DNA from 2 places in the Erwinia sp. 2186 genome. Region 1 is predicted to be linked to the other one. Evidence: predicted binding sites of a transcription regulator. Region 1 holds the regulator's gene; the other holds the start of a gene.
The links. Region 1 encodes CRP, which controls carbon source genes, mostly activating them, when cyclic AMP is high. Its sites were predicted from a motif close to ATGTGANNNNNNTCACAT; they were not measured.
Positions count from the first base shown of each region.

Region 2: the regulator CRP is predicted to act here: its motif matches at 2,052-2,069, upstream of ACXKZG_RS02860 (PTS sugar transporter subunit IIB).

Region 1 covers NZ_CM173824.1:423,495-428,204, reverse strand. The annotation lists gene ACXKZG_RS01910 (phosphoribulokinase) at 1-804, shown strand, start outside; gene ACXKZG_RS01905 (OsmC family protein) at 844-1,254, opposite strand; gene crp (cAMP-activated global transcriptional regulator CRP) at 1,562-2,194, shown strand; gene ACXKZG_RS01895 (YccS/YhfK family putative transporter) at 2,253-4,331, shown strand; gene argD (bifunctional acetylornithine/succinyldiaminopimelate transaminase) at 4,399-4,710, opposite strand, start outside.
Region 2 covers NZ_CM173824.1:599,398-604,107, reverse strand. The annotation lists gene ACXKZG_RS02870 (6-phospho-beta-glucosidase) at 1-1,187, opposite strand, end outside; gene ACXKZG_RS02865 (PTS lactose/cellobiose transporter subunit IIA) at 1,180-1,503, opposite strand; gene ACXKZG_RS02860 (PTS sugar transporter subunit IIB) at 1,595-1,900, opposite strand; gene ACXKZG_RS02855 (MurR/RpiR family transcriptional regulator) at 2,209-3,354, shown strand; gene nrdD (anaerobic ribonucleoside-triphosphate reductase) at 3,588-4,710, shown strand, end outside.

The DNA.
Region 1 (4,710 bases):
CTGGCCTTCAGAAAAATTTTCCAGCAGCTGAATCTGCATGCCGCCGAAGTCGAAGGCGACAGCTTTCACCGTTATACCCGTCCTGAAATGGATATGGCGATCCGTAAAGCGCGCGATATGGGCCGCCATATCAGCTATTTCGGCCCGGAAGCCAATGACTTCGCCCTGCTCGAACAGACCTTCGCGGAATATGGCCGGTCAGGCAGCGGCAAATCCCGCAAATATCTGCACACCTATGATGAAGCGGTCCCCTGGAATCAGGTTCCGGGAACCTTTACGCCGTGGCAACCCCTGCCGGAACCGACCGACGTGCTGTTTTATGAAGGGCTGCATGGCGGCGTGGTGACGCCGCAGAACAATGTCTCGCAGCAGGTTGATTTGCTGGTTGGCGTGGTACCGATCGTGAACCTGGAGTGGATCCAGAAACTGGTGCGCGATACCAGCGAACGCGGCCACTCACGCGAAGCGGTGATGGATTCGGTGGTGCGATCCATGGAGGATTACATCAACTTTATTACGCCGCAGTTCTCCCGCACGCACATTAACTTCCAGCGTGTGCCGACGGTGGATACCTCTAACCCGTTCGCGGCGCGCGGTATCCCGTCGCTGGATGAAAGCTTTGTGGTGATCCATTTCCAGGCGCTGGAAGATATCGACTTCCCGTATTTGCTGTCGATGCTGCAGGGATCCTTTATCTCGCACATTAATACGCTGGTGGTGCCGGGCGGCAAGATGGGGCTGGCGATGGAGCTGATTATGGGGCCGCTGGTGAAGCGTCTGATCCAGGGTAAGAAAATAGAGTAAGCCCCGCGGGCACGGGGCTTAGGGCTTTGATGGGATGACTTACGCCGGTAACTCAATCACTTCATAGCTGTGGGTGATTTCCACGCCCTTGCCCAGCATCAGTGCCACCGAGCAATATTTCTCCGCGGAGAGATCGACGGCACGCGACACCGCTTTATCGCCTAAGGCCACGCCGGTGACGATAAAGTGCAGATTGATGTGGGTGAACAGGCGCGGGGCCTCTTCACGGCGTTCGGAGCTGAGCTTCACTTCGCAATCCTTTACGTCGTGGCGGCCCTTCTGCAGAATGGAAACCACGTCGATTGCGCTGCATCCGCCCGCGGCCATCAACACCATCTCCATCGGGCTCGGGGCTTTATCGCCCGCATTTCCGTCCATCAGAACCTGATGCCCGGATGAGGATTCTCCCAAAAACGTTAACCCTTCAACCCACTTGACTCGAGCCTGCATAACAATTTCCTCTAATTCATTCAGTTATCGCCAGATTACGCTTTAGGCAGAAAAACGGCAATGCGGCAATTTTCGCACTATGCTGAAGCGAGACAACACAAGACACTCGTTGAAAGCTGTGCTACAAACAAAGCTGTAATATTTTCGTCAGTACTCTACAGGCACGACGAAACGAATCGCATAACGAGCCAGGCTTTTAACAGAGGCCCGAATAAATTTCCTGATGGGAAACGCTTGACTATTTCAACGCCTGGCAGGGAACTCTGCCCCTGTATTTAGGCACGATTACAACAGAGGATAACAGCGAATGGTTCTCGGCAAACCGCAAACAGACCCGACACTTGAATGGTTCCTGTCTCATTGCCATATTCATAAGTATCCATCCAAGAGCACGCTGATTCATCAGGGTGAAAAGGCAGAAACCCTCTACTATATCGTCAAAGGTTCAGTAGCGGTGCTTATCAAGGATGAAGAAGGCAAAGAGATGATCCTGTCTTACCTCAATCAGGGCGACTTTATTGGCGAGCTTGGCCTGTTTGAAGAAGGTCAGGAGCGTAGCGCGTGGGTACGCGCGAAGACAGCCTGTGAAGTGGCTGAAATCTCTTACAAAAAATTCCGTCAGCTGATCCAGGTTAACCCTGACATTCTGATGCGCCTGTCTGCACAGATGGCGAATCGCTTGCAGGTCACTTCTGAGAAAGTGGGCAATTTAGCTTTCCTCGATGTGACGGGTCGCATCGCGCAGACCTTGCTGAACCTGGCAAAACAACCGGACGCCATGACGCACCCGGATGGGATGCAGATCAAGATCACCCGCCAGGAAATTGGGCAAATCGTTGGCTGTTCTCGTGAAACAGTGGGACGCATTTTGAAGATGCTGGAAGATCAGAACCTGATCTCGGCACACGGTAAAACTATCGTTGTCTACGGCACTCGCTAATCGGCTCTGATCCACGGCGCAACACCTGGTGTTGCGCCTTTTTATTTGGTGTGGAGTGATGTGGCGTCGACTGATTTATCACCCGGAGATCAACTACGCATTGCGCCAGACGCTGGTGCTCTGTTTACCGGTAGCGATGGGATGGCTACTGGGCGACTTGCAAAAAGGGTTGCTGTTTTCCTTAGTCCCTGCCTGTTGCAACCTCGCTGGCCTTGATACTCCTCATAAGCGCTTTTTCAAACGCCTGATCGTTGGCGGAAGCCTGTTCGCCTTCAGCAGTTTCCTGATCCAGTATCTTGCCGGTCACCACGTTCCCCTGCCCGTGATCCTGTTTTCGATGGCGATGCTGCTGGGCGTCACCGGTGAAATCAGCCCGCTGCATGGCCGCCTGCTGCCCGGCTCGCTGATAGCCGCAATCTTCACCCTTAGCCTGGCAGGACGCATGCCGGTGTGGGAACCGCCGATGCTCTACGTGCTCGGCACCATCTGGTACGGCGTGTTCAACTGGGTCTGGTTCTGGCTGTGGAAAGAGCAGCCGCTGCGGGAAACCTTAAGCCTGCTCTATCGCGAGCTGGCGGGTTACTGCGAAGCGAAATACACCCTGCTGACCAAACTCACCGATCCGGAGAAAGCCCTGCCTCCGCTGCTGGCGCGCCAGCAAAAAGCGGTCGACCTGATCACCACCTGCTATCAGCAGATGCATATGCTGTCAGCCACCAACAACAATCACCACAAGCGGCTGACCCGCGCGTTTCAAATCGCGCTGGATTTGCAGGAGCACATCTCCGTCAGCCTGCATCAGCCGGAAGAAGTACAAAAGCTGGTGGAGCAAAGCCATGCCGAAGCGGTGATCCGCTGGAACGCGCAGACCATCGCTGCCAGGCTGCGTGAACTGGCCGACGATATCCTCTACCACAAGCTGCCCGAGCGCTTCACCATGGATAAGCAGCTTCAGGCGCTGGAGAAGATCTCACGGCAGAATCCGGATAACCCGGTGGGCACCTTCTGCTATTACCACTTCAGCCGCATTGGTCGGGTGCTGCGTACCCAGCGTCCCCTTTATCAGCGCGATTTGATGGCTGACCGGCAGCGCCGACTGCCGCTGCTGCCGGCCATCAGAAGCTATTTGTCGCTGAAATCGGCCGCCTTGCGCACCGCCGCCCGCTTCGCGGTGATGCTCACCTTTGCCAGTTCGCTGGCGCTGTTCTTTAATCTGCCCAAACCCTACTGGATCCTGATGACGGTCATGTTTGTCAGCCAGAACGGTTACAGCGCAACCCGCGTCCGCATCCAGCACCGTGCGCTGGGCACGCTGGCCGGGCTGGTGATTGCCGCGGTGACCTTGCGCCTGCAGGCACCCGAATCCATCGTGCTGCTGGTGATGTTAGCCATCACCCTTATCAGCTACCTGTTTATCCGTAAATTCTACGGCTTTGCGATGATTGGCTTTACGGTCACCGCCGTGTATTCGTTGCAGCTGCTCTCGCTTAACGGCGCAGACTTCCTGCTGCCGCGTTTACTGGATACGCTGATGGGTTGCCTGATTGCCTTCGGCGGTACCATCTGGTTGTGGCCGCAATGGCAAAGCGGGTTGCTGCGGCAGAATGCGCATGACGCGCTGGAAACCTATCAGGATGCGCTGCGGTTATTGCTGGGGAATGAACAGGACCCGGTAAAGCTGGCCTATCAGCGTATCCGCGTTAATCAGGCGCACAACGCCCTGTTCAACTCGCTCAATCAGTCGATGCAGGAGCCAGGCTTTGATCCCAGCTATCTGGCGGATATGAAACTGTGGGTGACGCACAGCCAGTTTATCGTCGAGCATATCAATGCCATGACCACGCTGGCGCGGGAACACACCATGCTGACCTCGTCGCTGGCGGAGCGTTATCTGCAGGCCTGTGAGGTTGCGTTGCAGCGTTGCCAACAGCGGCTGGAGTATGACGGGCCGAGCTCAGAAGCGAACGTGCTGGATACGCAGATGGAGTTGAATCAGGGGCCGGTGACCATCCTGGAAAGGCATGTGAAGCGGATCCTGGGGCACCTCAGCGTGATGCACACCATCTCGTCACTGGCGTGGAGCGCGCGGCCGCATCATGGGCGCTGGTTGTCCCGACGGTTAAGGAAGTCGACGTAAGCAGAATGGTGCGGAGAACGGCAGGCGCGGATCGGGAGCTGAGCCACTCAGCTCCCGTTTTTGTCGGTTAAGACAGGACTTTTTCGACGGCTTTGGCGAAGCGCGCCATGCCTTCTTCAATGTCGGTCGGCTCAATCACCAGCGAGGGCGCAAAGCGGATCACATCGGTACCGGCATTCAGGATCATCACCCCTTCAGCGGCGGCGGCATTCAGAATATCGCGCGCTTTGCCCGCATGTTGTGGCTTCAGCGCCGCACCAATCAGCAACCCTTTACCGCGAATGTCGCTGAAGAGATCCAGCTTCGCGTCCAGCGCTTTCAGCGCGGTGACAAACTGCTCACGACGCGTTTCCACCCCGCTCAACACCGCTTCGGTATT
Region 2 (4,710 bases), 180 kb from region 1:
TGACGATCGCCTTTGACCGCGGCTTCGATGGTCAGCCTTTCAAAGTCTTTGACCTGTTGCGTCAGGCCATTCATGGCCGGCGGCAGGCGGCCAAACGCCAGCGGATGCGCGCCCTGGGCGTCAATCAGGCAGTTGGTTTCAACCACCGCATCATCCGCCAGTCCCTGAATCGCCCCGTTATTGCGGCAGTTCACCACCAGCTCTTTGCCGGCGTTGGTATAGATTGCGCTGATAAGTTCCACGGCCACTTCCGAATAGTGCGCGCCGCCACGGAAGCTAAGCTGCTCGGGCTTGGTGTCCAGCTGCGGATCGGCATACAGCGCAAAGAGCTCGGCTTCGACTTTCATCACCTGTTCGGCTCGGGTACCGCGAGATTTTGCTGCCTCAACTTCTTCTTCGATCATCGCGGCGGTTTGATAAAAGTAGCGATGGTAAGGACAGGGAATTGCGCCCAGCGCTTTCAGGAACGCCGGCGGCCACGGTAAATCCTTGATGTTGTTCATCGACAGGGCGTTGCCATCACACAGCAGGTCGATCGCCTTCGCCGTCAGGTCTTCACCCAACCGGCTGACCTTGTGCACCCAGACCATATGATTCAGCCCGGCAAAGCGCAGCGACAGCTCCTGATAAGGCACGGCAAGCATATCGGCAATCATGTGGTGCATGGTGATAGGCACGTTGCACAGGCCGATGATTTTTGCCCGGCTGTAGCGAGACACGGCTTCGGTAACAATCCCCGCCGGGTTGGTGAAGTTGATGATAAAGGCGTCCGGCGCCAGCTCTTCCACCTTGCGCGCCACGTTCAGCATGACCGGAATGGTCCGCAGCGCTTTGGCAAAGCCGCCAACGCCGGTGGTTTCCTGTCCCAGCAAACCATATTTCAGCCCCAACCGTTCGTCGGCCGCGCGGGCGGCTAACTGCCCAACCCGCAGCTGCGTCAGCACAAAGCTGGCACCCCGGATGGCGTCATCCAGCTCGAAGTGAACGCTGACGTTGACCTGCTCCAGCCCTTTGTGCCTGAGCATCCGGCGGGCGAGTGCGGCGATCGCTTCCACCTTCTCGCGCCCGGCTTCCACATCCACCAGCGCCAGTTCGGTGATTGGCAGCTGTTGATAGCGCTGGATCAGACCTTCCATCAATTCGGGCGTATAGCTGCTGCCACCGCCAACGACTGCGATCTTAAGCATGACTGACCTCCTGCGGTAAACGGCGATAGAGGGTGATGAAATCCGTCGCCAGATCCTGGATCAGCATCGCATTCATCAGGTGATCCTGAGCGTGGACGGTGATTAAGGTCACCGGCACTTTGCCGCAGCCTTCATCCATGCCGATCAGTTCGGTCTGGATGTGGTGGGCTTCGTTGACCGACTCTTTGGCGGCCGCCATCGCGAGATCGGCGGCGATAAAATCCCCGCTTCGGGCATTTTGCAGAGCGCAAAGCGCATGGCTTCGGGCGCTTCCAGCCCTGACCAGCAACTCCATGATCAGATTTTCCAGTGACATAAAAATTCCTCTTTGACGAAAAAAAAGTGCAGTAAGCCGCACGCTGCAAAGGCAGCGCGTAACAGCGATAAATAAAAAGGGAAGTGAGGGATTAGGCTCCCATCAGCGCCAGAGCTTTATCCAGTACGTTGTCACCGCGCATCATGCCGTAATCCAGCATATCGATAACGGCGACCTGCTTGCCCTGTGGAGCAGCCAGCGCCTGAAGTCGTGCGGCTTCATACTGAACCTGCGGGCCGAGCAGAACGATATCCGCGCCAGCCAGTTCCTGTTCGAAACTGGCCACCGGGACGGCTTCGATATCAATCTGCAGCGCGCGCTTTTGCGCTTCGGCTTTCATCTTAGTGACCAGCATGCTGGTGGACATTCCAGCGGCACAACACAATACGATTCGCATCAGCTTTCCTCCTGTGATGGCGTGGAAGAATATAAGCCTGAAGCCGATCGTTCTGTAAATACCCCCGGGACATAGGATTTGCTGATGTTTTTTGAAAGCCGTTAATAATCATCAGGATAGAATAAATGCTTTATGAAAATAATTTTCATGAATGTGATCTGGATAGATTTTCACAGATCGCGATCGGAGTGGGTATATTTAATAATCGATAAAAATCATTACCTTAATTGAAAAACCCTCCCTTTCACGCTAAAAACCCCCTTGTGAAAAAGTTTTTCATTAGCATATGATGGTAAAACAGTTCTCTGGTGATAAACGTCAAAGGCATAACGGTTCTGGATATTCTCTGGCAGTTGCAAACAGCACAGGCTCGCTTTCCCGCCCCACAGTCGCGGGTCGCGCGCTTTGTGCTGGATAACTTAACGTTTACTTCTCAGGCCAGTATTGAACAGCTGGCCACGAAGGCAGGGGTCAGTGCTGAGACGCTGACGGCTTTCGCACGCTCGGTAGGATGCAAAGATTTGAATGATTTTATGGCGCAGTTGCGGGCCCTGAACAGCAAACAGGTCGACGAGAATAGCGTTGCGCCTGCCGTCACCGGGGATATCGATTTTTCGACCACCACCGCGCTGGAGAAGCTCGCCGCTAAGGCCGGCATCGGCCCGGATATGCTCAAGCGGTTTGCGCGCTCGATTGGCCGGGAAGACTTCAGCGATATTCTGTTCCAGATCCGCCGCCGCCTGAACGAGCTGAGCCAGCAGGAAGCGAAGGTTGCCCGTGCGGTGCTGGAAGATGTCGACTTCGCCTCGTCCGCCTCGATTGAACAGCTTGCGACCCGCTCCGGCGTCAGCCCGGCGACGATCACGCGCTTTGCCAAATCGGTGGGCTGTGAAGATATCCGTGAGCTGAGGATGAAGCTGGCTCAGGCCAGCACCAGCCATTCACGCTATCTGCCGGCCAGAGAGGCCACTAATCTGCCTGCCGCATGGCAGCAGACGCTTGCAGGCGTTGAGCAGGCGCTGCAAACGCAGCTGCAAACCAGCGATACCCACGCCTTCAGCCTGGCCGCTGCCTGTCTTAAAAAAGCCCGCAGCGTGACGCTATTTGCGATGGGCAATCAGGATGCGCCGTTTGCCAGTGAGCTGCAGCATCGTCTGCTGGAAGCGGGCATCATGACCACCCTTTGCCAGGAAAGTAATCTGATGCGGATGACGGCCGCCACGCTAAGCGACGATCACGCGCTGCTGGTGCTGACCACCGATGAAGCCGATATCATGCTGCAAGCGGCGGTGTTACAGGCGCGCGAGCACGGTTTGCCGATCGTCACCCTTGCTCCAGCCTCCAGCCCGCTGGCGGCAATGTCACAGCATCTGATTGCCCTGCCTGCCGGGCAAAAACTGGCGCGTTATGGTGTGTTAATGGCGATTGATTTACTGCTGGCGGAGTGGCAATAAACCGGCTGACATCCCGCTAACGTCTCCCTGCATCAGGCATGGTCCGCGCCCCTTTCCGGGACGCTAACCGTGCGTTCTTAAGACTTTGCTGAACACTTGCGCCAGGTCAACAAACTGGCAGTTAAACTCCAAAAATCACTACATATAGCGTTTATCATGCCTGCTTAAATCCATATATAGATTTTTGCGAGGGATGATACGTGGTGAGGGTGATTAAACGTGATGGCTGCAGTATGCCGTTTGATGCAACGCGCATCGGCGATGCAATCAAAGGCGCGGCGCACGCGGCAGGGATTGAGGATCAGGAATATTGCGCTGAGGTAACGGTGCAGATTTGCCAGCAGCTTCAGCAACAGGACTGTCTGGATATTCATGATATCCAGCGCGCGGTTGAAAACCAGCTGATGGCCGGGCGCTATCCCGAACTGGCCCGGACCTACATCGAATATCGCCACGATCGCGACATCGCCCGCGAACTGCGGGGCAAACTGAATACCGCCATTCGCGGCCTGGTTGAGCAAAGTAACCCCGCCCTGTTGAACGAAAACGCCAACAAAGACAGCAAGGTGATCCCAACGCAGCGCGATCTGCTGGCGGGGATCGTGGCTAAGCATTATGCCTCACAGCATATTTTGCCGCGAGATGTGGTGATGGCGCATGAACGTGGCGAACTCCATTACCATGACCTGGATTACTCGCCGTTCTTTCCGATGTTCAACTGTATGCTGATCGACCTGAAAGGGATGCTGACGCACGGCTTTAAGATGGGCAATGCCGAGATTGAACCCCCAAAATCCATTTCCACCGCGACAGCCGTTACGGCGCAAATCATCGCGCAGGTTGCCAGCCATATTTACGGCGGCACCACCATCAACCGCATTGATGAAGTGCTGGCGCCGTTTGTCGAGGCCAGCCAGGCTAAGCACCTGAAAACCGCACAACAGTGGCAGATCGCCGATGCCGAAGCCTATGCCCGCGACCGTACCGAAAAAGAGTGTTATGACGCTTTTCAGTCGCTTGAGTACGAAGTGAATACCCTGCATACCGCTAACGGTCAGACGCCTTTTGTCACCTTTGGTTTTGGCCTTGGTACCTGTTGGTCGGCGCGATTGGTGCAGCAATCCATTTTGCGCAATCGCATCGCCGGTTTAGGTAAAAACCGTAAAACCGCGGTGTTCCCAAAACTGGTGTTCGCCATCAAAGAAGGCCTTAACCGCCGCGCCGGTGACGTCAATTACGATATCAAACAGCTGGCCCTTGAGTGCGCCAGTAAGCGCATGTACCCGGATATTCTCAACTATGAGCAGGTGGTCAGCGTCACCGGTTCCTTCAAGACCCCCATGGGCTGCCGCAGCT